Regions from separate parts of the Alishewanella sp. HL-SH06 genome, predicted to be linked through region 1. Evidence: riboswitches for the same ligand, from Rfam matches in the RefSeq annotation. Region 1 holds a riboswitch; the other holds the start of a gene.

Region 1 (15,452 bases):
TACTGCTCTTTAGCTTCTAATCGACTGTCTGGCACTTCATCTTCAAACACCTTAACGCCATGACGAGTGACGATCAGCGTTGGGTTGTTATCATCATTGATGATAATCAAATCCAACTTCTTGTTTTTATGAATAATGGTGTTACGGCCACTCACCAAAAATGCTTTGTCATAACTGCTCATTTTAACCCTGCCAGCTAACTTTAAATGGGTGTATTATTATACACCACGGCACAAGTGTCTAGTTATCATCAGGATGCAGTTGTTGCAGTCGTAGCCGATTAATATCCTGACACCATTTACGCACAGTAGCAGGTTCTGCGTTAACAGGCACTAACAATTCAAAGCCACAAGCCGCCGTAATACGCTGCATGCGTTGGGCAAAAATCGCTTTAACACCATCATAATGCTGCTTGCTAGTAGTAAAATGATCTTTCTCACGCAGTAACTCAGTCGCGCACTGGCCAATACTACAACTTTGCTTGATGGCTTCTAAAAAAATAGGCCGTTGCTCAGTCATAATTTTCACGGCTAAACGTAACGGCAGTTTTGCTAACACCGCATCGTAATCTGTTACTTTAAAACCAATAAATGCCAAATCTTCGCCGCCAATACTTGGCACAGCACTGTAACTAAAGGCTTGCCATGGCAACAGCCAGCTGCCGGCACGATGATGATAATGCACGCCCAGTTCATCACAATCGATACTGTATTTGGGCTCGGCTAATTTTGCCCAAGCAATAAAAATCCCCATAAAACTGGCTATATACGCCACCGCTAGCAACCAATTAAATTGTTCCGCCAATAATAAGGTATAGATAAAAAGCACAAACAATGTGCCAATACTTAGCAGCAACAGTTTGGCCCCGCCACTACTGGCTGAACCAGCAAGCGATAATTTGCTCATTATGCTCTCCCCTTTCCCGTATTCTTTGCTTTATAGTCTGCCAGTGTTTGTTTGGTTTAAGCCAGCTAAAACTATATTTCAGCCACAATAACGGTTGAGATTTTCCGAAACATCGTTCTGATACGACCAAGTGTAGTCAGATTGCGATAATAGGGAATCTGACCGGTCGATAATTCCATACAATAGCCAAGATGATTTTTCTTAACGTTCCGGAGTTCCCTTGGCGCAATTACATTCACGATTAATATGGTTCATTTTGTTAGCATTACTGTGTTTTGTTGGCTTTTTGTTCTGGCAATCCGGACAAGTTCAAGACAGCGGACGTGGACCTAGCGGCGCGGTTTCGGTTAAAACGGCCCAGGTTGAAAGACATGAAATGAGTCGCGAAGTCGGCGCCATAGGCACCGGTATTGCCAACAACTCCATTCAACTCATTGCGCCAAGTAGCGAATTCTTAATAGAACTCAACGTCAGTGAAGGCAAAAAAGTTAATAAAGGCGAAATCATTGCCAAACTCAGTGACATTCAGCAAAAAGCCCGTGTGGCGGAGTTAAAAGCCGTGTTAGTAGAACAATCTCGGCAGTTGGATCGTTTGAAGAACTTAGCTAAAACCCAAGCCACCGCCCAATCGATGCTGGATGAACAACAAAGCCGCGTAAACAGCACGCAAGCGCAACTGGACATCGCCAGCAAGCAGCTGAACGATATGACCATCCGTGCGCCTTTCAGCGGTTTTTTAGGTTTACGCCAAGTTAGCCAAGGGGCTTACATCAATGCTGGCACTGTGATTACTAGCCTTGATGATATGCAAACGCTACGCGTGCAATTTAGTGTGGCAGAACGCTTTCTTTCAGAAGTGGCCTTAGGTATGCCCTTAACTGTGACTAACGTAGCTTATCAGGACGAAACCTTCAGCGGCAAAGTCTCGGCCATTGATACGCGTTTAGATCCGGTCACGCGCTCGGTCACCGTGCATGGTGAAATTGACAACGCAAGCTTAAAACTGCGCCCAGGGATGTTATTGTCTGTACGTTTGCAACTTGAAAACCGTGAAGTACTGCGTATTTCTGAAAAAGCCTTAGTACCGCAGCAAAACCGGCAATATGTCTATGTGGTCGATGCGGATAACAAAGTGATGCAAAAAGAAATCGAAATTGGCCAGCGCATTCCAGGTTGGGTAGAGATCTTGTCTGGGTTACGAGAAGGCGATGAAGTGATTGTTGAAGGCGTACAAAAGGTTCGCAACGGCATTACCATCAATAAAGTTGGAGGTTAAGGATGTGGTTATCAGATACCTCCGTTAAGCGACCGGTTTTTGCCACCGTTATTAACATCTTGTTAGTGATTTTCGGTATCGTTTGCTTCAGCATGCTGCCGCTGCGCGAATACCCTGATATCGACTCACCGGTAGTCAGCATCAATACCAATTACCCGGGTGCTTCTGCTGAAATTGTTGAAAGTAAGATCACGCAGTTGCTTGAAGATCGCATCAGCGGTGTTGAGGGCATCAAAAATATAAACTCCAGTAGCCGCAATGGCCGCTCAAGTATCACCATTGAATTTAACGTTGAACGTGATATTGATGCCGCCGCTAATGATGTGCGTGAGCGCGTGTCTCGGGCACTGAACAACCTTCCAGATCAAGCTGATCCACCAGAAGTATTCAAAGCAAACTCAGACGAAGATACCATTGCCTGGTTTGTCTTAAACAGCGAAAACATGACCACGCTGGAATTAACTGATTATGCTAACCGTTATATTGCTGAGCGTTTTTCAGTGGTAGATGGCGTGGCCCGTTTGCAATTCGGTGGCTCACGCGATTACGCCATGCGTATCTGGTTAGACCGCGATGCAATGGCGGCGCGTGGTGTCACAGTGCAAGATGTTGAATCTATTTTACGTGCTGAAAACGTCGAATTACCCGCCGGTAATATCAAATCTTTTGACCGTGATTTTACTGTGCGCGTGGTACGCTCTTTCCGCTCGCAACAAGATTTTGAACGCTTAGTAGTCAAACGCGGTGCCAATAATTACTTAGTGCGTTTATCAGAAATTGCCGATGTTAGCTTGGCCGCTGAAGATGAAGAAGGTGAATTTCGCAGCGACGGTAAAAACATTCTCGGTATCGGCATTATTAAACAATCTAAAGCTAATACCCTGGAAGTGGTTCGCAATGCCCGCGCGGAAATGGAAAAGATTAAAGTCAATCTCCCGGCAGGCATGACCATTGAGCCAGGCTATGATTCTTCGGTGTTTATTTCGGAGTCTATTAAAGAGGTGTACAACACCTTAGGTATCGCCATGGGCATGGTTATTTTAGTGATATTCCTGTTCTTGGGTAATATCCGTGCCACCTTTATCCCAGCGATTACCGTCCCGGTTGCCCTAGTCTCGGCGGTTACCGTGCTCTATGCATTAGATTTTTCAATTAACTTGCTGACCTTGCTAGCCATGGTGCTGTCTATTGGCTTAGTCGTTGATGACTCTATAGTCGTTTTAGAAAATATTTATCGGCGGATTGAGCAAGGTGAAGCGCCGTTACTGGCAGCCTATCGAGGTGCGCGCGAAGTTGGCTTTGCTGTGGTGGCAACCACGCTAGTATTGATCTCGGTGTTTGTACCACTTGTCTTTATGCAAGGTGAGCTAGGTAAACTCTTTACCGAGTTTGCGTTGGCGGTGGCCGCGGCAGTGGCCTTTTCCAGTGTGGTCGCACTCACCTTATCACCGATGCTTTGCAGCAAAATATTGTCGCATCGCAAACGTGAAAGTAGATTTGGCACTTGGTTACACAAGGCATTTGCCAAGCTAGAAAGCGCCTACCAACGTCAACTTGCCGTAGTGTGCACCAAGCGTTGGCCGGTTTTGGTGGTGGTCACGTTATGTTTTGTCGCCAGTGTGCAATTAGTCAGAATGCTGCCAAGCGAGCTCGCGCCGCAAGAAGATCGCGGAACTTTCTTCGTGATGATGAGCCCCGCCGAAGGGGCAAGTTATCAAAGCAACAGCCGCAATATGCGCTTAATTGAAGATATTTTAACGCCTTACTATGAGGATGGGCAGCTGACTCGGATGCTATTGCGCGTCCCTGGTTGGGGTAACAGCGGTGGTATCGCCATTGTTGGTACTGAAAACTGGTATAACGGCAAACGCAAGACACAAGATTTACTAACGGAAATAGGCAGCAAAGTAAACGAACTGCCTGACGTGCGAGCTTTTACGTTTATGCGTAGTGGCTTAGGCGGCGGTGGCGGCGGTAATCGTCCAATACAGTTCGTTATTCAAGGCAATACCTATGAAGAGCTAGCGCAATGGCGTGACATTATTCTGGCTAAAGCCGCTGAAAACCCGAACTTACTCATGCTGGATCACGATTATAAAGAAACCGTACCGCAGATCTTAGTTGATATCGACATCGATCGCGCCGGTGATTTAGGCGTGTCGGTAGGTGCCATTGGCCGCTCACTGGAAGCGATGCTCGGTGGCCGCCGCGTCACCACCTTCTTAGACCGTGGTCGTGAATACGATGTGATTATCGAAGGTTTAGATGATGACTTCCGCGCGCCAACTAAAATCAGTAACGTTTATATTCGCTCGGATCGTAGCAACGAGTTAATTCCTTTAGATAACTTAGTGACGCTGCGTGAAGAAGCCACAGCTTCCAGCCTAAACCGTTACAACCGGATGCGGTCGATTACCATCACCGGTAGTATGGCGGATGGTTATAGCTTGGGCGAAGCACTGGAGTATCTGCAAAATATCGTCAAAACGGATATCAATGACACTGTGGGCGTTGACTATAAAGGCGAGTCGTTACTCTTTCAAGAAAGTGGCCGCTCTACGGCGCTGGTTTTCGTGCTAGCACTGGTTATCACTTATTTGGTATTAGCCGCACAATTTGAAAGCTTTATACACCCTCTGGTGATCATGGTTACCGTGCCTCTTGGCTTAGTCGGAGCCTTGTCAGGCCTTTACTTTGCAGGCATGACGCTGAACATCTATAGCCAAATTGGTTTAGTGATGCTGATCGGTTTAGTGGCGAAGAACGGTATTTTGATTGTGGAATTTGCTAACCAACTACGCGATGCCGGAGTAGCATTTGAAGATTCGGTAAAACGTGCCGCAGCGCAACGTTTGCGCCCAATCGTGATGACTGCCTTTACTACGGTAATGAGTAGCTTACCGCTGGTATTGGCAACCGGCCCTGGCTCTGAAAGCCGCATGGTTATCGGTATGGTGATATTAGCCGGCGTTGCCTTAGCAACCTTGTTAACCATCTATGTGGTACCGGTGGTCTATATTGCTATTGCACGCAATACAGGTTCACCACGCTCGATTAGTCGTAAGCTAGAAGAACTCGAATTAGCTGCACCTGATGAGCATGCCGCTGACGAGGTAGTGCCAAAATAAGGCCTAACTGCAGCTGATTGATCACAAACGGGAGCTTAAGGCTCCCGTTTTTATTGGCTGAATGGCTTACTTAACATGTCGCGTTCATCCGTTAACTTAGTCGCGCCATGCATTAAACACCAGGGTTAAAACAGTATTGTCAGCCGGTTATTCCTGTGTCCGTTGTGCGATAGAAAGAGCTGAAACATGAAGGGATAATTGCATTGAGATATCATTAAGCCGCGTAATACCACGCGGCCTTCGCTAGCAACGCCTTAGCGTAGCGCAACCCTATCCGAACGTATAAAGTTTGCTAACACGGGTTGATGCTGCTGCGCCCATTGCCGTAATTCACGATCATCGCCGCTAGTAATTTGCGCGATAAACGCGCTTGATAGCGCTTGTGTAGCCGCTTTAATCACATGCTGCTGAGGCACAGAGTCACCACTACGACGCCAATTGGTAAAAATATTATGACTGCCGGCACTGAACACCGCCAATACTTTGTATTGACTGCCAATAGCGTAATACAGCTCAAGCCGATCTTGTGGTGCAGAGTAAAAACCCGGCACAGTAATTTCATCTTCGGTAGTGGTGATGTGCAGCGTTGGGATCCTAACATCAGATAGTACCTGAGACAGCGGCTGGTTATTGTAAAAAGGCGGGGCTGAAATCAAAATGGCCGCCGTGATCCGTTCATCCTTTAGGCTGACCAAACGGCCATTTTGCTTCACCTGTGCTCCACTTAATAGCATAGCGGTGTTAGCACCATAAGAATGTCCAGCCATCACAATATGCTGCGGATCAAACTGCCCGGCATACTCTGAGGCTAAAATGTGATCTAAAGCGAATTTCACATCCTCTACCCGAGCCAGTGCTTCCGTATCATCGGCCGCATCCATTAATCGAAAGGGTAATAATAAACGGCTACCTCGCCACACTTTGCGGTCGCTGCCAACATGCTGTAAATGCAAACTCGCAAAACCTTGGCTTGCCCAATATTGCCCCAGATAAGCATAACGCTCTTTGGAGCCGCCCAAACCATGTGAGAAAACGATTAAGGCTTTTGCTTGTTGTGCTGCTGTAGGTTTAAACAATAATGCCGGCACACTGCGATCACGAGCCGGGTCCAGCCATTCAAAGCTGATTTGTTCAACATCACGCGACAAATTTTCAGCAACACTCAGTGCTTGTTGTACTGAGGGTAAACTCAACTGTTGCTGCCAAGCCACATTGTTGATCGGCTGTTTTTGTGAACAGGCCGTTAGCGTTAAGAGTAAGAGTCCAAGGCAACTGCCCAGTGTTAAGGCTTGATGCTTGCTGAAAAAAAGCATAGGGATCCTCATGCTTGAAATGATGATAAGTTCAGCTAAAGACTGTCATAGTGCAGACCAGCGACATGGCACATAAAAAACCTAAGCTCTAATAAGGTAGCGCTTGCCCATCCCAATTGAGTAATTGGCCTGATTGCTCTGGGTTTAAGCCCGCGATAACCGGCAATAAACGCTCCGCGGTGGCATGCGCGCTTTGTAACTGCCCTTCAGGTAAATTTCGCTGAAATGGCGCAGATAGCGCCGTATCCGTGGTGCCGGGATGTAAACTCACTAAACTGGCCGTTTTGTTATAACGCGCCAATTCAATACTGGTTGTTTTCACCAACATATTCAGCGCCGCCTTGCTCATCCGATAGCTGTACCAGCCCCCTAACTGATTATCCGTAATACTGCCCACTTTGGCACTGAGCACGGCTAACTTGATATTCGGCAGTTTTTGGATAAAAGGAAACAAAGCCTGTAAATACAGTGCCGGACTCATAATATTAACCTGAAAACTTTGCTGCATCGCTAGAGCGCTCAGTTGCCGGATGGTTTTCTCTGGCTGCATACTATCGCCGTGCAACCAACCTTGACATAACATGATAGCCGTAACCGGTTGACTAAAGATAGTCGTCAATACCGATGCCGTCTCAGGCGCATCGGCCTGCGGCAGTGTATACCACGCCAGATTTGCTACTTTTTCAGTTAGCGGTTGTCGGCTGATTGCCGACACTTGCTTGCCTTGTACCAGTAACTGGTCAACAAAGGCACGGCCAATACCGCCGCTTGCACCAATAATGAGCCAATGTTCAACCATGCTGGATCCTCTGAGCTAATTCATAACCACTTAGCCAGGCATTTTCAACCCGACCACCACGTGTCCAATCGCCCGCTAACCATAAACCCGGCGCTATTGCATCTTGGAAATTACTATCTGGCATCTGCTGTTGCTGGGCATACAGCCACCGATGACATAACGCACTATTGACTGAAATACTGTCATTAGCCAAGCCTAAAATTTCGCATAAGGCATGCTGAGCTTGTTGCTGCCAAAAAACAGCATCTTGCTCTAAATGCTGTTGGCTAAACTCAGGCGTAAAATGCACCAGCCAATTTTCAGCCACAGAGCGCCCGGGCTTACTGTTTTGCCGACTGATCCAACTGACACCCAATGCCTGCTCCTTAACAAAAATACCACCGGCGGCATGTTGCGTAGCCTTACTTAGTTGTAAACTCACGGCCCAGCAAGGTTGTAATAAATGGGTGGGTAACGTCACCGTTAATGGCGGAGGTAATAATGTGGCAGCTTGTGCCGGCGGGATCGCCAGTATTACCTGAGCAAAGGGCCCAAACTGCTCCGCGTGCTCGTTTTGAATAAACCAGCCCTCTGCCGTATGTGTTATGGTGCTGACACGGCAGTTAAAGTGGCATTCTAGGGTGTCGGCCATCGCGCGCAGTGGGCTGTGCATCGCCGGCGTACCAATGAAGCGTTGCTCAGCATCGGGGGAAGCTGCTAATTGCCCAGCACGATATTGATACATGGGTGCTAACCAACGATTGACCACACCTTGCTTTAACCACTGTGCAACTTGCTGCTGAAATAAGGGTTGCCGCGCCGTAAAATATTGGGCGCCGAGATCTAAATAGCCTTCGGCACTGCGCTTACTGCTCATGCGGCCACCGGCGCCGCGCGCTTTATCGAATATCGCAACCTGTTGTCCCGCTTGTTGCAGCGCAAAGGCACAACTTAACCCGGCCATTCCGGCACCAATTACTGCCAACGTCATTATTACTCCGGCGTGTTATAATCTATTAAGCTTTACATTACGTATGAGTCGACAGTCACGATCAGCCGTTGATGCAAGGAGAAGAGATGAGTACACAGATTGCCACGTTCGGCGCAGGCTGCTTTTGGTGTTTAGAAGCAGCGTTAAATGAAGTCTCCGGTGTACACGCGGCCATTAGTGGTTACATGGGAGGTCATACTCTCAATCCTGATTATCAAAGCATCTGCACCGGTGAAACCGGCCACGCGGAAGTGGTACAAGTGAGTTATGACGATAGCCAGATCAGTTTTAAACAGCTATGCCAACTGTTTTTTAGTTTACATAACCCTACCCAACTTAACCGCCAAGGCAATGATGTCGGCACTCAGTACCGCAGCGTTATTTTTAGCCATAACGCGGAGCAAGCAGCCGAAGCCGCGGCGATAATAAGCGAGCTTGAACAACAACAGCTATTTGAACAACCCATTGTGACTGAAATCAGCCCGGCCAGTGTGTTTTATCCAGCAGAAAGTTATCATCAAGGTTATTATTTGCAAAACCCACAGCAAGGCTACTGTCATTGGGTCATTTCACCGAAAATGTCGAAATTTCGCAGCCAATTTCAGCACCTATTAAAATAAATCCAGCGCTGACTGCAGCCTAGTGATTACAACCTAGGTAGCAAATGCAGCGCTGGTTTTTTTCTTTAGCGTTTAATCACTAGGCGTTTAAGGCAATTTATATTGCAGGCTTAAACCAAAGTTTACGCCGGCAGTTTCATAACCCGAACTGGTTTGATAATGTTTATCAAACAGGTTATCCACCTTAGCACTTAACGATAAAGCTGGGGATAATGCAAAGCTACCGCCCACGCCAAACACAGTAAAGCCACCTAGATATGCTCTGCTGGCATACTCACCTTGATAGGTATCGCTTTGGTAATCCGCCGTCACAAATCCCGATAACTGCTGCCATTGTTGCGTCAAGCGCCAATTCACATTGTGCTCAGGTCGGCGGGCTAACCGTTGCCCAGTCAAGGTGTTTTCAGTGTCCAACCAGCTATAACTGATTGTTTGCTCTAAAGAATCCCAACGCAGATCAACACTGAGTTCCACGCCAGAAATTTTGGCACGTTCAATGTTTTGTGGTGTGTAGGTCGCAAAATCAAACTGGATAAGATTGTCAACATCTTGCTTAAACCAAGCTAACTGCAACGTGGCGGCCGCTAACTGATAACTCAGCGCAATTTCATCAGAAATGCTACTTTCTGGCTGTAAATCAGGGTTAGCACTGCCGGGATAGTATAAGTCGTTAAAAGTTGGTGCTTTAAAAGCCGAACCCCGACTGACTCTAAGCTGCAAAGCATCCGTCATATCGTACCCAGCGGCTAACTGCCACGTCGTGTTACCACCGTATTGCTCGGTCAGATCGCGGCGTACCGCACCGTCTAAGCGCAGCGCTGATGCAGCATATTGTAATCCAGCAAAGGCGGCACGATTAATTCGATTATCTTTAACATAGGCTACGCCTGAGCGCGCTACGCTCTCTTGATACCAGTTCACGCCCGCTAAACCCGATAGGCTATCTGTCAATGCAGTGGCTGCTTGATAGTTAAATTCATCGCGTTCAGTCACATATGGGCTTTGCGAAACAGGCCCATAAGTCGTGTCATCATCCAGCGTTCGACTGAATTGTGCTTGATGTTGCCATGATCCTTGCTGATGTTCCCAGCCCAACAAATAACTGCGGTTTAACGTTTCAGCTTGATCTTCACTGCCCCAGGCCGTATCAAACTGATAAAAACCGGAATTAACATCTACCTGACCACGCCAAAGACCCAATCGGGTTTGATAAGCTGCCACCAGTTTAGCAAAACGTTGTTGGTAACCATCTCGATCGTTATCTAAATCGGTACGCACATTAAAACCATCGGCCCGGCTATACCCTGCACTAGCACTCAGAGTCAGATCGCCATGATGTTGACTCGCATTAATACCAGCACCAGCCTGCCCATAACTGCCAACATCCGCAGTTAATTCCACGCCACTGGCTTGACGAGTGGTAATAGCAATTACCCCAGCTAAGGCGTCAGCACCATACCATGCCGCTCGAGGGCCACGGATCACTTCTATTCGTTCAATTAACGCTAAGGGCAACATCGATAAGGTTTTATAACCCAAGGTGGCAGAGCCACTGCGCACGCCGTCAATCAATACGAGCGTATGGCCATTATTCCCGCCACGCAAATACAAACCGCTATTTTGGCCACGGCCACCGTCACGAGAAATAGTAATACCGGGTAATTGCGCTAATAAAGCAGGTAAATCACTGGCTTGACGAGCCTCAATATCTGCACGATCTAGCACAGAAACACTGGCTAACACTTCGGAAGTGGCTACAGGGGTGCGATTAGCGTAAACACTGATATGTTCGACCGCGTCAGTCGCGGATACAGCAGTAGGCACGGCTGACAACAGCAGCGCCCAAGAAGGTTTAAACATAGATACTCCAGCAATGTGCCCACCGCACATTTCTTTGGTTTGAAGGACTTTTAGGCCGGTCTCCAGGCTAACAACCTGCTGACGCGAGTATTTCGCCTTCCCATCTTGCGACAGTGGCGGATGAAATACTTTAAGTTGCTTACCGTTGCGGGGGCAGCTCTGGTTTTACACCAGATTCCCGTTTAACTTGGTCGATGACATTAAAAAGCCGCGACCAAGCACCTAAAAAAGCGGCGGCTCTATCAAGAGCCGCCGCAAGTTTACGCTGAATCAGCGCCAAGTCAATAGACTTCTAGAAGTCTTAACTGCAAATCAATCGCGAAAGTTGGTAAATTGAAAAGCTTGCTCTAATTCAGCTGCACGCACCGCCGCAATCGCTTCTTGTAAATCATCGCGCTTTTTACCAGTAACGCGCACTTGATCGCCTTGAATAGCGGCTTGCACTTTTAACTTATTGTCTTTAATTAATTTAACCAACTTTTTCGCCATATCCGTTTCGATACCTTGGCGCAGCGATAAGGCTAAACAGTAAGTTTTACCCGAGTGCACTACATCGCCTTCTTTAAAAGAGCGCACATCTAGATTGCGTTTCACCGCTTTGGCAAAAAAGATTTCGAGCATTTGCTGTAACTGAAACTCTGCCTCAGCCACCATGTTAATTTGTTTATCTTTGAGGGTAAATTCAGCATTTACGCCGCGAAAATCAAAACGCGTTTGTAATTCACGGTTAGCATTATCGACCGCATTTAGTACTTCTTGCTGGTCGACTTCAGAAACTATATCAAAAGCGGGCATCTTGCTCTCCTATCTCGGTCTATGCTGGTGATTATAACCAGAAAACTGCTACAATCCGAGCCCCATTTATCGGAGGTGAGAACGTGCCACAATCGTTTTATCGCTTTTTGTTTTTATTATGTTTGCTGTTAGCCACTTTTGGCTTTATGGCCGAGATTAACGGCCACAAGCTTGCTGGCGAATTGTCTTTTTTTAAAATTGAAAATCTCGATAAAGTGGCCCATTTTGGTATTTTCTTTGTACTCAGTGGCTTAATTTGGAAAGGCTTTCGGGCAGTGTTTTGGAAGATCCTACTTTTAATGGCAATCTATGGCGCCTTAATTGAAGTGATACAAGAAAACTATACGCGACGCACGGGCGATTTTTGGGATTGGGTAGCTGATATGGCTGGGGTTTTAACCTTTTTTGTTGTGCGTAAACTGTGGCATTTATGGCGACCACGCAGCAAGCGTTAAACTGGACCGTCGTTGGCCAAGGCGCTATTGGCCTGCTTGCTGCCTGTCGTTGGCAACAGGCTGATACGCCAGTACGTTTGTGGTTGCGTCAACCTAAATCATTGAGCGTGCGCTTTTTGGCGCTAGATGACACCGAGCAACAATGCCATTTTCAAGCGGCAGTCTCCCCCATCCATGCCTTGTTTTTACCGGTAAAAGCCTATGCCGTTACCGAAGCCTTAGCCCAACTACAACCGCATCTCACTGACAACGCCCAAATTGTCGTTTCCCATAATGGTATGCCAGACCTTGCAGCATTACGGCAATTTGCACGAGCTAAACAAGGGATCTGGTTTTTAACGACTAGCCATGGAGCCTTACGACAAGCGGAGCAGATCCGCCATACCGGCCAAGGTAAAAGTATGCTAAGCCCACTGAATGAAGCCGCGAGCGCACAATGCAAAGCCGTTTTCACGGCTTTACATCAGGCCTTGGGCCCGTTAACCGTCACCGAGAATATCATAGCGGCTTTATGGCAAAAGCTGGCGATTAATGCGGCTATTAACCCGCTCACCGCAGTTTTAAATTGTAAAAATGGTGCTTTAGCGGCGGCAGAGCATCAACCTCAATTGCAGCAAATTGTCAGCGAAGTCTGTCAGCTGGCCTCGCTTGAACAAGTTGATTTGCCGTTTGCGGCAACCCTTGCCCAAGTGCAACAAGTGATCACCGCGACGGCCAATAACTATTCATCAATGCAGCAAGATCATTACCATGGCCGCCCCACCGAGCTTAGCGTGATCACCGGCTTTATTGTCGCCACGGCGGCAAAACATCAGCTAGCGGTTCCGGCCAATCAAGCGCTATGGCAAGCGCTGCAAGTTACTTAAGGCCGATACACTGCAACATTGTTAAATCCCATCTCTTGCAGCAATAAAACCTGCAAACGACTCATCACGCCACGTTCACAGTAACAATAATATTGCTGTTGCTGATCTAACTGTGCAAACGCCGTGGCTAAACGGTAAAACGGAATGGTCAGTACCTGATGCTGCTGTAATTGCAGTGGCCGCGCGTCGACTTCGTCTTGACTGCGAATATCTAACACGATCGCGTTAGCCGGTAATATCGCTTCGGTAGCGATAACACCCGCTTGTTGTTCTGCTTGATATTCAACGGTCCGAATATCGAGGATTTTAGCTTGCTCAATAGCTTGATTTATCCTGCGCGGATCGAGCAGTGCTTCGGCTGTGATGACTTCGCTGAGGATGGCATTCACTGTCGGATTTTGTGAAATCACGCCACAATATTCCGGCATACTTCCCGCCAACTCGGCCACACCAATTTGTCGTGCTAAATCCACAATATCTTGTTTGTCATGATAAATAAGCGGCCGCAAAACTAAGCTGGGGCTCGCTTGATCGATCACGGCTAAGTTAGCCAGCGTTTGACTCGCGACCTGGCCAATACTTTCACCGGTAACCACCGCCGAGATCCCAAGCTTTTCAGCCATAGCGCTGGCCACCTGCATCATCAGGCGTTTTAAAACGACACCCATTAAACCCGTGGGCACATGCTCCAAAATATCTGCCACAACGGGGGCAAAGTCGACACTGACAAACTTCACCCGATGCGAGGCTGCATAGGTTTTCCATAGATAAAAGGCGATTTCGCGCACACCGTTCTCATGCGCTGCACCGCCTAAATTAAAGAACAGATAATGGGTACGTAAACCCTTGCGGATCATTAGATAACTGGCAACAGCCGAATCAAAACCGCCTGAGATCAACGACAAGGCATCCGATTGCGATGGGATCGGTAAGCCGCCCATGCCTGTGAAGCTTTCGGTGACCAGTAAAAATTGCTGCTGTTTAATCTCTAGTTTAATCTCTAAGTCAGGCTGCTTTAATTGCACTCGCGCGCTACTGACTAATTGGTTTAAGCCGCCACCAATATAACGCTCGGCGTCGAGTGAACTAAATGCATGTTCACCTTGGCGTCTCACCCTGACACAAAAGCTTTTATTCATAATTTGAGACTGATAAACCGCCGCAACTTGCTGAAAAAGATCGGCTAAATCAGTGAACTGGCGCGTTTGCATCTGAGCAAAGGTAACAATACCGGGGATACATTTTAAACGTGTAATTAATTCTTGGCGCCAAGCGGTTGTCTCGTATTGGCTAGTGACCGTTAGATGATCAAAATAACCGGTGACTTTCACTTTATGCGGCAGATGTTTTAGTAAAGTTCTGAGATTCTGCTCCACCAGCAACGTTTGACGCTTGCGCACCGACTTACTTTTGATGGCGATTTCAGGATGCAACTTAATAATAAATTCGAGCATGATGGGCGCATTTAGCTAACAATGTTGCGCATTATAACTAAGCGTAACAAAAACGCCTAATCAAGCGATTAGGCGTTTGCTGACTCAAGGATTCGTTGCCGGTTCAAAACTGATTGGTTCAGACACCTTAGGCTTGCCCTGCATGATCGAGATTTCGACACGCCGGTTACGCCGACGATTTAGCTCACTATTATTTGGCATCAAGGGGCGAGTATCAGCATGCCCTACCACGACAATGCGGTTTCGATCAAAGCCCGGCGCAGCAATTAAAGCGGTGGCCACAGAAACGGCTCGCTTAGCCGATAAATCCCAATTGTTGGCATGTAACTCATCACCCACCTGAAAATCATCAGTATGCCCACTGACGGTAATTTCACCGGGAATATCATTGAGCATCACCCCAATTTGCCGCACTATCGGGATAAAACGCGGCTGTAAAAAAGAAGAGCCCGATGGGAAAGAGCCATTTTCGCGGATACGAATAATGATTTGCTGCCCCAATGATTCTAACTCGACTGCGCCGTCAACGATTTGTTGCTCCAGCTCTTCAGCTAACTTCTTCACCGTTTCATTAACTTGCTCTTGAGCGGCTTCTGCGGCAGCGGCGGCTGTAGCCTCGGCAGCTTCTTGCTCCTCAGCATTTAATGCCGATTGCCCACCGGTTTGATCATCGCGTTGGTCTTGGCGCCCGCCGGCAGAGTCTTCTTCACCCGCTTGAAATTCAATGACTTGCTGGGTCATTTCCATGGTTTGCTGCTGGATCGTTTCAATTGGCGTGGGATCAGGCCGCCCAGGGCGAAACTCCATGGCAATAACACTGGTTCCCTTGGGGATATCATCCACTTCAATTTTATTTTGCACACCAAAAGCAAACTTCATAGAGCCGGCAATTTGTTTAAACTTCAACACGTCCATTTCAGAAAATGCTAATAACAACACGAAGAAGCACATCAAAAGCGCCATTAAATCAGCAAAGGTTCCCATGTAAGCGGGTAACCCAGGCGGTGGGC
Region 2 (15,452 bases), 510 kb from region 1:
GCGCACAATCGGCTATTTGGGGCTCGATTGCTTGGGTTGTGGTGTTGTGTTTATTGTTTTCGATTGTGGAATCTAAGCTGATTTTACCGGCGCACATTGCCAATATGGACACCAAACCTTGGGATCCCGATAAAGGCGGTATTTATGCTTTAGGTCGTTTTGGTAGCAATACCCTGAAAAAAATCCGTGGCGCGGTTACTCGCCACTTAAACCACTTTATTCAACAGAAATACCGGCCTTTTATTGAGAAATGCATCGAATTTCGCTATTTAACCATGGCGGTATTTTTTGCCTTGTTGATTTTAATGTTTGGGGTCATTTCGGCCGGTTTTGTGCGTTGGGTGTTTTTTCCTGATGTGCCGAATGATATCTTACGCGCTACGGTGCAAATGGAAGAGGGCGCTTCAAACGAAGCAACGGTGCTCGCCATGAAAGAAATTGAAGCAGCGTTAATGCGGGTAGATAAAGAGCTGTTAGCAGAAGGCGAAGATTTAGTGGTGAAACATCGCTTGGTTTCCCTTAATAGCGACACCGCAGGACAATTTACGGTAGAGCTGGATAAAAGCGAAGGCCGCGAAGTGGACAGCAACGAGATTGGTCGACGCTGGCGTGAACAGATCCCAGAAATTCCAGGCTTAAAAACCTTTAAACTCAGTAGCTCTGGTTTTGGTGGCGGGGCTGACATTGCGCTGCAATTACGCGGCAGTAATTTGGCTAATTTGCAATTAGCCACTGCAGAATTAAAAGAGCGTTTAGCCACTTATGAAGGGGTCTTTGATATTGAAGATAACCTGCTCGGCGGCAATGATGAAATTGTGCTGGCGCTAAAGCCCGAGGCCGATGTGTTAGGCATCACTTTAGCTGATTTAGCGCGTCAGGTGCGCTATGGTTTTTATGGTGCCGAAGCGCAGCGTATTCAGCGCAATGGCGAAGAAATTAAAGTGATGGTGCGCTACCCACAAGAAGAGCGTCGTTCGATTGGTGATTTAGAGAATATGCGTGTGCGCACCGCTAACGGCGGCGAAGTGCCATTCTCACAAATTGCCAGTTACACCTTACAGCCCAGCTTTAGTGCCATTAACCGGGTTAATGGTGAACGAGCCGTAACCATAACCGCGGCGGCTGACAAAGCGCGTATTGAACCGGGTAAAGTGGTCGCCGAAGTGCGTAAGACCCTTATCAAAGAGCTGGAACAAAAATACCCAGGTGTTACCGGTGAGCTTGATGGCGCAAGTCAGGATGAAGTGGATGCCATTCGTGATTTATTAATTGCCGGTGCCTTTGCCTTGTTCTGTATTTATGCCTTGATGGCGGTACCGCTAAAGTCTTATGCGCAACCGTTAATTATTATGAGCGTGATCCCCTTTGGTTTAGTCGGTGCGTTAATCGGCCATATGTTGTTGGGGTTAAGCTTAAGTATCATGTCCGTATTTGGTTTGGTCGCGCTGGCTGGGGTCGTGGTAAACGACAGTTTGATCATGGTTGACTTTGTGAACCGGGCACGGGCAGAAGGTATCGCGATTAAGCAAGCGGTGGTGGAAGCCGGTGCGCAACGTTTTCGCGCCATTTTGCTGACGTCATTAACCACCTTTGTGGGTTTAGTGCCGATTGTATTTGAGCGCAGCTTACAAGCAAAAATTGTGGTGCCTATGGCGGTGTCGTTGGCTTTTGGTATTTTGTTCGCTACGGTGATTACCTTAGTGTTGATCCCGGCGCTATATGTGATGCTGGAAGATGCTAAAAAGCATGTACCAAAGTGGTTCCGTAACTTTATGCAGGAGTTTGGCCGTTATGCCGATTGGCGTGGTTTAACGGAACGCAAAGCATATGTGCATTTTTATATGCTGCATCTGGTGGTGATTGTCGTGTTCTTAATCATTGATGCCATTTTACGTACTAAAGGCATGGTCGCTTTGACCTATATGTTGTTTATGTATTTGCCAATCACCGCCGCCACGGTTCGTCGTTTACGCAGTATAGGCTGGAATCCGTGGTGGGTGCTTGTTAGTTTTATTCCGACCATAGGTAGATTATTTGTGTTCGTTATTTGTGCCATGCCTAGTCGGCAAGAAAAACATCAGGCGTCTTTAGTGACCAGCCAGTAATAAGCCCAAGGAGCGTGGCATGACCCTGTGGCAAATTCTGACAGCGGCCATGCCGCTGCTCAGTGTATTTATCTTATTGGTGTTATGTCGCCTGCCAGCAAAGCAGGCGATGCCGCTGAGTTTACTGCTTAGCGCGCTATTGGCTTATAGCGTGTGGCAGATGCCGTTACAGCAATTAAGTGCTGCCGTGTTAGAAGGCTTAGTGATTGCCGCGACCATTATTTGGATTATCTTTGGCGCTATTTTACTGCTCAATGTGTTGAAGCGAAGTGGTGCTTTAGAGGTCATTAAACAGGGTTTTGGTCAGATTTCGTCGGATAAACGCGTACAACTGATCATCATTGCTTGGCTATTTGGCAGCTTTTTAGAAGGTGCCGCCGGTTTTGGTACCCCGGCTGCCATTGCTGCACCCTTACTCGTCGCTTTGGGTTTTCCACCGCTAGCGGCCGTGGTGTTGGCACTGATTGCCGATTCCAGTGCAGTCTCTTTCGGCGCGGTGGGTACGCCGGTGTTAGTGGGGATTGCGCAAGGTGTACCCGGCACTTCCTCCAGCGAATTACAGCAGATAGCCCTTATTGCAATTAGTATTGATATGATGGTGGCCTCTTGGCTACCGCTGTTTATGTGTGTGCTGTATACCCGTTTTTTCAGTACGCCTGCCAGTTGGCGCGCCGGTTTTGTTATGGCGCCGTTTGCCCTGTTTTCCGGCTTAGCCTTTACTGTGCCAGCTTATTGGGTGGCGTGGGCGTTTGGTCCAGAGTTTCCCTCTGTATTAGGTGCCTTAGTGGGCTTAGCCTTGGTTTGCACTGCCGCCAAGTACCGTTTTTTACTGCCGAGCGTGTTAGCTAATTCTTCCCTATCAACAGAGCCAAGCATTGCACCCACCTTAAGTCTTTGGCGTGCCTGGTTACCCTATCTGATGGTCGCGTTGTTGCTGGTGCTAAGCCGCGTGCCGGCTTTACCCTTTAAAAGCGGGTTACAACAAGTGAGTTGGCAATGGCAGGGTATTATCGGTTCTAGCTTAAATGTCAGTGTTGCGCCCTTGTATTTACCGGGCACGATTTTTGTGGTCATTGCTATTTTAGCCTGTTTTATGTTGGCGGCACCGCGCCAGACGTTGCGCCATGCCTTTAAAGACAGTTACAAGATGTTGCTTCCTTCCGTGATTGCCTTGGCCGCTGCCGTGCCCATGGTGCGGATTTTTTTACACTCTGATTTGAATGACGCGGGTTTGCCGGCGATGCCGATGGCCTTAGCTCAGCTAGCCGCAGGCAGTTTAGCAGAGAGTTGGTTATGGCTAGCGCCTTTTGTTGGCGCCTTAGGTTCCTTTATCGCAGGCTCTGCAACCTTTTCTAATCTGATGTTTGGCAGTTTTCAGCACGCCATGGCGGTAGAAGCTGACGTGAATAGCCAGTTGGTGCTGGCCTTACAAATGCTTGGCGCCAATGCCGGGAATATGATTTGTGTGGTGAACGTGGTGGCGGCGGCCAGTGTGGTTAATTTAAATGGCCGTGAAGGTGAGATCATCCGCTATACCCTGTGGCCAATGCTGTTTTATTGCTTTGGTGCGGTGCTGGTGGCAAACTGGTTATTCAACTAAGCTCAAAGAAAAGGATGAAGTATGCAAATAGTCTTTCGAGCTCATGAAATAATCGAAGCCCATATCGTTGCCGGTATGCTACAAGCGCATGATATCCCTGCACATGTTGGTGGGCATTATTTACAAGGCGCTGTTGGCGATATTGGCACAATGGGCTTTGCAAATGTATTTGTGGCTGATGAAGACATGCCACGGGCCGAGCAGTTATTAAAAGATTATCAAGCGGCGGAAATCGTTGAGCCTACTGCAGCAGACTGGGATGAAACAGGTTTGCAAGGCGCTAAATAACACCAGACGGTTTAAGAGGCATGAATTAAGCCGCGAGAACCGGCTGGTAACCTATTAGTGTATGGCATGGGCCGCAGTTATCGCGTTTTATTAACGAACGCTCAAATGAACAAGGACGTTAGCAGTTAAATGACCAAGTTAAGTACAATACCATCGGCTGTGCAGGCTAAGCCTTTTTACCAACAACCGCGCATCATGTTTGCAATCTGGTTGTTATTGAGCATCCTCTACTTAGCGTATCGCTATATAACTGACCAGTTTTGGCTGTTCGAAACGCTCTATGGTTTACTTTTACTGAGTTATCCTTTTTGGCTACCGTCGTTATTTAAAGCACCAAAACCATTGCTGATCAACGATCCGAAGAATTATGTGCGCTTTAATGCTGAGCAAATGCTGATTGGCGAGGCGAATATAGAAATAAAGAAAGTACAAAAAGTGGCGCTAGATGTGGTGGAGCAGCAAGTGTATTTTTCGTTACCTTTTAATAGCAACAAATTACCGAGCTTTGTCTTTGCTTTAGAACAGCTTGAAGATTTTAAAGCGCACTTGGTTAAGGGGTTAGGCAAGATTGAGTATGTTTAACTTGCTTAGCAAAGTCAGTGAGGCATAGGCCTTACTGACTTCACTTGAACAAGCAGGGATATTATAAAGCGATTAACACTCAATAATATTAACCGCTAAACCACCACGTGACGTTTCTTTGTACTTGGTTTGCATATCTTTACCCGTATCCCACATGGTCTTAATTACTTTATCTAACGAGACTTTGTGATCGCCACTACCACGGATCGCCAAGCGTGAAGCGTTAATGGCTTTAATAGCACCCATCGCGTTACGTTCAATGCAAGGTACTTGCACTAAACCCCCAACCGGATCGCAAGTTAACCCTAGATTATGCTCCATACCAATTTCGGCGGCGTTCTCGACATGTGAGGGGCTGCCTCCAAGAATTTCCGTTAAGGCGGCGGCGGCCATGGAGCACGCAACCCCAACTTCGCCCTGACAGCCCACTTCAGCGCCAGAAATTGAGGCGTTTTTCTTGTATAAAATACCTATAGCCGCTGCCGTTAAGAGATAACGCGAGGCGATTTCTGGAGTTACCGGTTGAATAAATTTATCGTAGTACATCAACACTGCGGGGATAATACCGGCAGCACCATTGGTCGGCGCTGTTACGACACGGCCACCGGCGGCGTTCTCTTCGTTAACGGCTAACGCAAACAGGTTAACCCAGTCCATCACTTGCAACGGATCATTGCTTTTTTCAGCGATTAAACGTTTATAGAGCCCTGGCGCGCGCCGCCGCACTTTCAGGCCGCCGGGTAAGATGCCTTCAGTTCGAATACCCCGTTCGATACAGGCGCGCATCGTTAACCAGATATTATTTAACTCACTTTCAATTTGCTGGGTGCTGCGCAGTACTTTTTCGTTTTCTTGCATTAAACCGGCAATACAAAAGCCGTGTTCTTTACATAGCGCGAGTAACTCTGCACCCGATTCAAACGGAAAGGGAGGCGGGTTATCGGCGGCAAATTGGCTGGCCGCTTCTTTTTCTTTGGCAAAATCGCTGGCTTTAACAATAAAGCCACCGCCAATCGAAAAGTAGATTTCGCGCAGCAAGACATTTTTCTCGGCATCAAAAGCAATCAGCTCCATGCCGTTAGAGTGTTCTTTTAACGTTTTACGCCGATGAAACATAATGGCGCCTTCGCGGGCAAAACTGACCGAGTGTTGCTGTGCCAATTGTAAACGCTGGCTGTCGTGTACTTGTTTTAAAATACCGTCAACGGCATCAGGATCAATGGTTTCTGGCAGATAGCCCGATAAGCCTAAAATAACGGCTTTGCCGGTGCCATGGCCAATACCGGTTTGGCCAAGTGAGCCATAAAGCTCTACTTTTACACTGGCTACCTGAGGTAGCATCTCATTGTGTGCTAAGTCTTCGGTAAACTTTTTAGCGGCGCGCATCGGGCCAACCGTGTGTGAGCTAGAGGGGCCGATACCGATACTAAACATATCAAATGCACTGATAATCATAATAAATCTACTTCTGAATTCTCATTGGCTGACGAACAGAGGGCAGGGCTAGCGTGTGGGCAAATCCTTGCACCCGGCCGTTTCCATTTTGGTTTATGCAGGGGTGTTGTTAAGGCCATTGTAGCTGAAGCACCGACAGACTGTAAGCTGCGAGCCGTTGAGCAGAGCTGCCGTCTCTGAGTTTACCGAAGCAAATAGCACGCTGGTGTATTGAAAACGTTACAGGTTGGCAGCGCTAAAGCTCAGTTAGCGGATGTGTTGCAGCAATTGCGCCATGATGGCTGCGGTGGCACCCCAAATCAATTTGTTCTCAAAAGGCATAAAATGCAGTTGTCGAGCCTGCCCGCGCAAAGGCAGCCACAGTTCATGGCAGTTCCGTGGGTCGAGAAAAAAAGTCAGTGGCACTTCAAACACCGCGCTGACTTCAGCCGGATCGGCAATGATCGGAGTGCCGGCAGGCAACAAGCCCACCCAGGGACTAATTTGAAAACCGGTCAGCGTATGATGTGAGCCCAACTGCCCTAATAGCTGAATACGGTTGGCTTTAACGCCAATTTCTTCTTCGGTTTCACGTAGCGCAGCGGCCGCAGGCGTTTCAGCGTGTTCCAGTTTGCCGCCCGGGAAACTAATTTGTCCTGGGTGATGGGTTAAATGCCAGCAGCGCTGGGTAAATAACACACTGAGCCTGTCGCCATAATCAATAATCGGCACCAGCACCGCACTTTGTTTAACGTGCGTGGCTTGCTCGATAGGCAGTAACTCACTTTGCGGCGGCAAACCAGGCTGCAGCAAAAAGCGATTTTTAAACTGCGCGGCTAACATCATCGTCCTGATCAGAGCGAGTAGCCGAGAGTACCGGTAAAATGCGGGCAACTTTATCTAAGGTTTCTTGATATTCGCTATCGGCATCAGAGTCTGCCACCAGACCGCCGCCGGCCCAGCAATGCAGTTGTCCTTGTTCGCAAACCAAGGTACGAATGGCAATATTGGTATCCATATTGCCGTTACTGCTGATATAGCCGATAGCACCACAATACACGTTACGCCGATGCGGTTCTAACTGCTCAATAATATGCATAGCACTGATTTTCGGTGCACCGGTGATCGAGCCTCCTGGAAAGGCACCGCGTAATAAGTCACAGGCGCTGTAAGGCGCTGCTAAGGTGCTGGTAATAGTGCTGACTAAGTGGTGTACCGCTGGGAAGCTTTCGATAGCAAACAATGCCGGTACTTTCACTGAGCCGGCTTCACTGACTTTACCCAAATCGTTACGCAGTAAATCGACAATCATCACGTTTTCAGCGCGATCTTTTTCAGATAGGGTCAGCGCTTCGGCTTCAGCTTGATCGGTCTCAGGGCAAAGCCCACGCGGTCGAGTGCCTTTAATCGGTTTGGTTTCGATTTGTCGATCGGTAAGTTTAATAAAACGCTCAGGTGACATGCTGATCACCGCACCTTCAGGGATACGAATAAACGCCGAGAAAGGTGCGGCATTTTTCTCACGTAACAGTTTATAGGCTTGCCATTCATCCCCTTGATACTTTGCACTAAAGCGCTGCGCTAAGTTAATTTGATAGCAGTTACCGCTAAGTAACTCTTGTTGTACTTGCGCAAACTTTTTTTGATATTGCTGTTGGCTCATATTGGCTTGCCAAGCTGAGGTTAATTGAAAGTGGCTTGACGTTTGAGGTGCCGCTTGTAAGCGTTGTTGTAACTTATACCAATTTTCTTCGGCATCGCCCGTGTAGTCAGTAAACCACAATTGCTTGCTGTGCTGATCAAAGATCAGTGCCCAGCTGTAAAGCCCAAGTGCCATATCCGGAAGGTGAATGTCCGCGGCTGCCAGGCTAGGTTGTTTTTCCAGGTAACGGCCAAGATCATAAGCAAAATAGCCCAGAGCACCGCCATGAAAGGGCAATTCACTGCTAATGACCTGAGGAAAATACCGTTTTAGCGCACAGTCTAATACCTTAAACGGATCGGTTGTGTAATGATGGGCGCCGTGCTCATCTGTTAAAATGGTCTGGCCGTGCTGACTGGTCAGGGTGGCAATGGGCTCGGCAACCATAATCTGATAACGACTGTTCGGATGGCTGGCATCTGCCGAGTCAAGAAACATTGACCAAGGCTGCTCAGCAAATACCTCGAACAGGCTTAACAGAGAAAATATCGGGTCAGGAACCTTTTTCGCGTCGTAGATTAGATACTGCTGCATGATTGGGACTAGCCGCTGTTTTCGATGCACGCTATCATACCAGTACCTACATCAATAGTTAAATGTCTCGCCAAGTTTGGCGACTGAGGAAGGGTAAGCATGACGGTTATTCGCCAACAAGATTTTATTGATAGTATCGAAGATGCATTACAGTATATCTCTTACTATCACCCACTGGATTTTATCAAAGCGCTGGAAGTGGCTTACCATAAAGAGCAAAACCAAGCGGCTAAAGATGCCATCGCCCAAATTCTAATTAACTCGCGCATGTCGGCAGAAGGCCACCGGCCTATTTGCCAAGATACCGGCATCGTCACCTGTTTTGTGAAGATCGGTATGGATGTGAAGTGGGATAAAACCGACTTGACGGTACAGCAAATGGTTGATGAAGGCACCCGTCGTGCTTATCTTAACCCAGACAATCCGCTACGAGCCTCTATTGTTGCTGATCCTGCTGGTCTGCGCAAAAATACCAAAGATAATACCCCAGCCGTGGTGCACATTGATTTAGTCCCAGGCCATCACGTTGAAGTGATGATTGCGGCCAAAGGCGGTGGCTCTGAAAATAAAACCAAGATGGCGATGTTAAATCCGTCAGATTCTATTGTGGATTGGGTACTTGAAACCCTGCCCAAAATGGGTGCCGGCTGGTGTCCACCAGGCATGCTAGGTATTGGTATCGGTGGTACGGCTGAAAAAGCGGCGGTATTGGCCAAAGAATCCTTAATGGATCCCGTGGATATTCAAGATTTACTGGATAAAGGCGCAGAGACCGCAGAAGAGAAACTGCGGGTTGAACTGTACGAAAAAGTGAACAAATTAGGTATCGGCGCTCAAGGGTTAGGCGGTTTGACCACGGTTGTTGATATTAAGATCAAATCGGTACCGACCCACGCCGCATCTTTACCGGTAGTGATGATCCCGAACTGTGCGGCTACTCGGCATTTACATTTTCATTTAGATGGTAGCGGCCCGGCTGATATCAAGCCGCCTAAATTGGAAGACTGGCCACAAGTGACGTGGGAGCTGGGCGATAAAGTGCGACGGGTCAACCTTGATACCGTGACACCCGAGGAAGTACAAAGCTGGCAAGCCGGTGAAACAGTATTACTAAGCGGTAAAATGCTCACAGGGCGTGATGCGGCGCACAAGCGTATTGCTGATATGCTGAATAAAGGCGAAGGCTTACCCGCTGGCGTTGATTTTAAAAACAAATTTATTTATTACGTTGGCCCAGTTGATGCGGTAGGTGATGAAGTAGTAGGGCCTGCCGGTCCAACTACCGCAACACGAATGGATAAATTTACCGATATGATGTTATCGCAAACCGGTTTACTGGGCATGATTGGTAAATCTGAGCGCGGTGATAAAACCGTAGCCAGTATCAAGCAACACAAAGCAGCCTATTTAATGGCGGTAGGTGGCGCGGCATACTTAGTGTCAAAAGCGATTAAAAAAGCCCGCGTAGTGGCATTCGCAGACTTAGGTATGGAAGCGATTTACGAGTTTGATGTTGAAGATATGCCGGTGACGGTTGCTGTTGATAGCAACGGTAATAATGTGCACCAACAAGGGCCGGTGATTTGGAAAGCGAACATCGCTGAGTTAGATGCCAAGTTAAGCAAAGGCTCGAAATAATAATAACAGGCCGCAGCAACGACTGCGGCCTTTTGCTAACCGAGGGAACTGATGAAAAAACTGACGTTACTGGCTGCCTGTATTTTAAGCAGTACGGCCATGGCAAAGGGGCCGCTGACGGTCGAGCACCTAAACCAATTTAATAAAGTGGGTAATGTGGCGTTAGCGCCAGATGGTCAAGCGGTGGTTTACAGCCAGAGCAATGGCGGTTTTGCTCCCGCCGATACCAGCCATGATTTGTATTTAATGACGCTGGGTGAAAATCGCAGTGTGAAACGCCTGACTACACACAGTAGCCGTGAAACTGCAGTGCAGTGGCATCCTAACGGCCAGAGTATTTTCTTTATTGCCAATCGTAGTGGCAGTAATCAAATTTGGCGGTTGTCGTTAGACGGTGGTGAAGCACAGCAAGTCACGCAACTGCCGGTACCCGTAAATGCGTTTAAATTGGCCGCTGATGGCAAAACCCTGGCATTAGCGTTGACCGTGAAACCGGGCTGCCAAACGTTGCAATGCACCTTGGATGCGCAAGCCAAAGACGCCGAGAAAAAAGACAGTGCCTTGGCTTATGACCAGCTTATGGTTAGACATTGGGATCACTGGCGCGATCAGTATCGTGAGCATTTGCATGTTGCTACCCTTGGTGACAAGGTATTAACGGATGCGAAAAATCTGATGGCCGATTGGAACACCGATATTGCCGGGATCAGTGAAGTATCTTTCACGCCTGATAATCAGCAACTGGTGTTTAGTGCCAAGATCCCTGCCGTCGATCAAGCCTGGCATACCAATTACGATATTTTTCAGGTACCGATTAGCGGTGGTGAAAAAGTTAATTTAACCGCCAATAACCCCGCTTGGGATGCAAAGCCAAAATTCTCCATCGATGGCCGTTTTATGGCTTATTTGGCTATGAAAAAACCCGGCGCTGAAGCCGATCGCTTTGGTTTAATGTTGTTGGATCTGGTGACCGGTGAGAAGAAAGAAGTGGCGCCAAACTGGGACCGCTCGATTTCTGATTATCAGTTTGGCTTAGATAATCGTACTATTTATGTGACTACCCAAGATGTGGGGCAATATAGCATTTATGCCATCAACACCAGCTTTGGTGATGTCGTCAAAGTGTATGGTGATGGTTATGCCGGTAACTTACAGGTTGCCAGCGATAAAATTGTGTTTACCAATCATCGCTTAAATATGCCAGCAGAGATTTTTCAAACTGGGCCCGATGGTTCGCAATTACAACAATTAACCGATGTTAACGCCCACTGGCGCGATCAGGTGCAGTTTGGTGATTACGAGCAATTTAGCTTTAAAGGCGCAAATGATGCCACCGTATACGGCTATTTAGTGAAGCCGTGGAATTTTGAGCCAAGCAAAAAATACCCGATGGCCTTTTTGGTGCACGGTGGGCCACAAGGTAGCTTCGGTAATATGTTTAACGAGCGTTGGAATGCGCAAATGTATGCGGCTAAAGGCTATGCGGTGGTCATGGTCGATTTCCATGGCTCTACCGGTTATGGTCAAGCCTTTACTGATGCGATTAGCCGTGATTGGGGTGGCAAACCCTTAATCGATTTGCAAAAAGGCTTTGAGTATATTGTGCAAGCTCAGCCTTGGATTGATGGCGAACGTGCTTGTGCGCTGGGGGCTTCTTACGGCGGTTATATGATGAACTGGATCGCCGGTAACTGGCCAGAGGGCTTTAAATGCCTAGTGAACCATGCCGGTTTGTATGATATGCCGAGTTTTTATGGCAGCACAGAAGAGCTGTGGTTTCCTGAGTTTGATTTAGGCGGGCCAGCTTGGCAGGCTGAGTCAGATTATCAAAAGTTTAATCCAGCGGCGCATGCCGCAAAGTGGCAAACACCGATGTTGGTGATCCACGGTTTAAAAGATTTCCGTGTGCCTTATGCTCAGGGCTTAGGGGCTTTTACTAATTTACAACGTAAAGGCATTGATTCACGGTTGGTGATCTTTCCAGATGAAAACCATTGGATCTTAAACCCGGATAACCGCGTGCGTTGGTACAACGAAGTGTTTCAGTGGTTAGATAAATATACACGTTAAACATAAGCTCCGTTAAGCTAATGCGCGTGAGTTAAGCATAACACTGTTTTCGCTAAATCAACTGTTGCAGGCCATGGATGGCCGCAAAGAATCCTCAAGAAAGACTTATGGCGTGTTGGCTAAGCAAACCGCGTTATGCTTAACACTAAACTGATCGGTATGACCGCTCTGTGGGGCTTTGTTATGGAATCATGCAGCGGTTAATAGTAAGCAAAGGGTTGCTGCCCCGTTTGTAATTGTCGGCTTGGGGCGGCAATACCAAAATGTAGACGCAAATTTTCGGTGAAGCCTTCACGCTCTAATTGAAACAGCATATTTGCCAAGGGCTGTAATAAGGCGCTGTGGTCGCGATGAAGTAAATGGTAATCAGGTAAGCTAAAAATATATTGCTCGCTAATCGGGAATTCGCTTTGTGCATTAAGCTGGTAAGCCGCAAAAATCACGGCATCGACTTTGCCGGTTAAAAATAAATTTTTGGTACTTTCGATACTGCCAGAGCTAATCACTTGGCGCGAAGGCGGCAGCTTTTTTAACATTTCTTCCAGCACCAAAGAGCCACGGACATAAGCCAAGCTTGGCACGTCGTCTAGGCTACATTTTGCACAGCGTTGCTGATTGATATACAAATAAACCTTGGTATCAAACAACACATAGGGTACTGCGACGAGGTTAGGGTAATGCTTAGTGACATCCAGCACCCTAGCTAGCTCACCATCTAAGCTGCCTTTATTCGACTCTAATAAACTTCGGCCAAACGGAATATCAATAAAGTGTGCATCAATATTTAAACGCCGATAGGCTTCAGACAACAAAGCTTGGCTGTATTGCGCTGCAGGTGAGGTTAGCGCTTCGCGAAATTGAAGTTTTGACGGCAATGTCTCTGCCGTTTCGGCGTACGACACACTCCAGATCATTACGCTAAAAAGTAGCAGCCATTTCATCAGATCAATCCGTTTAGTCTTAGCGTTTGCACATCTTGTGAGATGCGGTTCAGCTATTTATGAGTAAATAAAGCAACGTCAGGCGAATAGTGTTACCCGTTCCATTACAAGAGCGCTAAAAATATCCCTAACTTGCAAAGTATTATCAGTTTACGGCTGCAGTTTTTGTTGCCATGCCGCCAACGCGAGCAGTTGCTGTTTGATATTTTCTTGGATTTTACTATCAATTAAATGTCCTTCGTTGTCAAAAGCGCCGCTAAACGCATTGGCAAAAACTTCGGGTTTATTTAACGGGTGTAAATCGAGATATACACAGACTTGACGTAAATGATATTGCGCGCGCGAGCTACCCATGCCCCCTGCCGCTCCCATAATAGCCACCGCCTTGCCACGTAATAGGTAATTATCAGGTTCACGCGATGCCCAATCTAGCGCGTTTTTTAAAGCGGGGGCCAGTGAGTAATTGTACTCTGGGCAGCCCAGAATTAATGCATCTGCTTGGGCGAAATCGTTAAGTAACCGGCTGACAGCAGCAGGTTTCGCTGCTAAATCGGCGTTATAAAAGGGCACATCTAATAAGTCGGCCAGGTGGATTTTCATACCTTTTGGTGCGTGTGCTTGTGCCCATAGCAACATACCCCGATTAGTCGATTTAGCGCGTAAACTGCCGCAGATGGCCAAGACGTTGAGTGTTTTTGTCATAGTGATAGGTTGCTCCATGTCAGGTGTTTAGCCCTGAGGCTTGCAGCGTTCAGATTTTATAAATAGCTTAAGCCTAGCAGTTATCGTTAAAATTGCAGGATAAAAGTTAACCCTATGCGTAATAAATTTCACCGGTAGAGCGCAATAAAGCAAAGCAGTAATCCGATATCTGCTTTAACCTTTTACTGCTACAATAGCCAGCGTTGCTATCTTATAACAAGCAACGCTTAAACGCTAAGGTGAGCTTAAAACTTAACATAGGGAATCAGGTGCGAACCCTGAACTGTACCCGCAACTGTAAACTACGCTGTGTTTCAAGGCCACTTAACGGGAAGGCGAAACATGGGTTATCGTAGTCAGTCAGGATACCTGCCTTGGTGTAAAATGCCCCCGTGCGGGAAAACACGGTAGCGGCCTGCCACCTGTGTCAAACGGGCTGTAGGATGCTGCCTGCGAGCAATTACAGGATATCGTTTTGACAGCCGCCATTTATACTCTAGACCAGCTTTGTTTAGCGTATCCCAATTCGCGTAGCTCAGGCTCTGTGCTGGCGCTCGACCAGATTACGTTGACGATTTCCCCTAATGAAGTCGTCGGTATTATCGGCCCAAATGGCGCGGGTAAAAGTAGTTTATTACAACTACTAAATGGCCGTTATGCGCCGAATAGTGGCCGAATTTTACTTTCTGGCCAGCCGTTGCAGCAGCAGAGTGCACAGGCTTTAGCACGGCAAGTTGCCACCGTGGCACAAATCAGCAGTGCACCGCAGGGACTGTTTTGTGAGCAAGTTGCGGCGATGGGCTTGTTACCACATAAGCGCTGGTATGAGGGCACCAGTGCCCAAGACCTGCAGCAGGTAAGGTTAGCATTGCAGCAAGTGGGTTTGGCTGATAAAGCGCAACTACGCGCCGATACTTTATCGGGGGGCGAATTACAGCGACTTTATATTGCACGCGCTTTGGTGCAGCAAGCGACTATTTTATTATTGGATGAGCCGACCAATCATTTAGATGTGAAATACCAACATCAGGTATTGCAACTGCTACAGGGGCTGAATAAAACCATTATTTGTTGTTTGCACGATCTGAATTTAGCCGCGCGTTATTGCCACAAGCTATTGTTATTGGGAAACGGTAAGGTGCGGGCCTATGGTACGCCACACGACGTTTTGCGCCCAGCATTATTACAGCAGGTTTTTGGTTTGCCTTGCGTGGTATCATCGCAAGCCGATTATGGCTGGTTGCAAGTGACCTTTATACCTGAGCTCGCGCACGCGAAAGTCGGAGTGCCAAGCCCATGCTAAAACAGTTAAAACCCCGTCAGCGAGCCTTGCTATGGCTGTTAAGCGGTTTATTGGTACTGAGTTTACTATTGAGTTTGCACATTGGCAGTGTCGCGATCAGTTGGCGTGAATTGCTGCTCGCTTTAACTGGCCAAGCAGTGAGCGAGCCGCTGACCCAGACGATTATCTGGCAAATTCGTTTACCTCGTTTATTGGTCGCCATGTTAGTGGGGGCAGGCTTGGCTGTGGCCGGTGCCGTTTTACAAAACGTCAGTCGTAATCCACTGGCTGATCCTTATTTATTTGGTTTAATGGCTGGTGCTGGGTTAGGGGCGACCATTGCCAGTATTGTGCTACCCGATCAACTGATCAGCATGGCGTTGGCGGCCTTTTTAGGGGCTTTGCTTGCGGTGCTGTTGGTGTTTATTGCCTGTATGGGTAATAGGCTTCAAAAAATGGAAGTGACCTTACTCGCTGGGGTGGCGGTGTCATTTATGCTCAGCGCGATAAGCAGCTTTATTCTGTATTTTGCTGAGCCTTTTGCCGCTAATCGGGTTATTTTTTGGATGATGGG

Evidence for each region. A riboswitch is a leader RNA that binds a small molecule or an ion and turns the genes downstream of it on or off. The one in region 1 is predicted to bind cobalamin.
Region 2: linked by a shared signal. The riboswitch ahead of ACUJFK_RS08845 (ABC transporter ATP-binding protein) and the one ahead of ACUJFK_RS06480 (TonB-dependent receptor domain-containing protein) in region 1 are both predicted to bind cobalamin.

What each region holds. Positions count from the first base shown of each region.
Region 1 covers NZ_CP199752.1:1,386,073-1,401,524, reverse strand. The annotation lists gene ACUJFK_RS06520 (hypothetical protein) at 1-182, opposite strand, end outside; gene ACUJFK_RS06515 (DUF2982 domain-containing protein) at 241-906, opposite strand; gene ACUJFK_RS06510 (efflux RND transporter periplasmic adaptor subunit) at 1,127-2,182, shown strand; gene ACUJFK_RS06505 (efflux RND transporter permease subunit) at 2,185-5,310, shown strand; gene ACUJFK_RS06500 (alpha/beta hydrolase family protein) at 5,565-6,623, opposite strand; gene ACUJFK_RS06495 (SDR family NAD(P)-dependent oxidoreductase) at 6,712-7,422, opposite strand; gene ACUJFK_RS06490 (NAD(P)/FAD-dependent oxidoreductase) at 7,415-8,392, opposite strand; gene msrA (peptide-methionine (S)-S-oxide reductase MsrA) at 8,479-9,012, shown strand; gene ACUJFK_RS06480 (TonB-dependent receptor domain-containing protein) at 9,100-10,872, opposite strand; cobalamin riboswitch at 10,909-11,108, opposite strand; gene ACUJFK_RS06475 (YajQ family cyclic di-GMP-binding protein) at 11,185-11,667, opposite strand; gene ACUJFK_RS06470 (VanZ family protein) at 11,751-12,122, shown strand; gene ACUJFK_RS06465 (ketopantoate reductase family protein) at 12,098-12,988, shown strand; gene thiI (tRNA uracil 4-sulfurtransferase ThiI) at 12,985-14,442, opposite strand; gene ACUJFK_RS06455 (flagellar motor protein MotB) at 14,527-15,452, opposite strand, start outside.
Region 2 covers NZ_CP199752.1:1,900,514-1,915,965, forward strand. The annotation lists gene ACUJFK_RS08790 (efflux RND transporter permease subunit) at 1-2,105, shown strand, start outside; gene ACUJFK_RS08795 (L-lactate permease) at 2,125-3,705, shown strand; gene ACUJFK_RS08800 (putative signal transducing protein) at 3,727-3,993, shown strand; gene ACUJFK_RS08805 (hypothetical protein) at 4,123-4,575, shown strand; gene ACUJFK_RS08810 (L-serine ammonia-lyase) at 4,648-6,027, opposite strand; gene ACUJFK_RS08815 (CoA pyrophosphatase) at 6,277-6,855, opposite strand; gene pabB (aminodeoxychorismate synthase component I) at 6,833-8,245, opposite strand; gene ACUJFK_RS08825 (fumarate hydratase) at 8,345-9,883, shown strand; gene ACUJFK_RS08830 (S9 family peptidase) at 9,935-11,953, shown strand; gene ACUJFK_RS08835 (ABC transporter substrate-binding protein) at 12,154-12,894, opposite strand; gene ACUJFK_RS08840 (NADPH-dependent FMN reductase) at 13,045-13,596, opposite strand; cobalamin riboswitch at 13,817-13,987, shown strand; gene ACUJFK_RS08845 (ABC transporter ATP-binding protein) at 14,072-14,899, shown strand; gene ACUJFK_RS08850 (FecCD family ABC transporter permease) at 14,893-15,452, shown strand, end outside.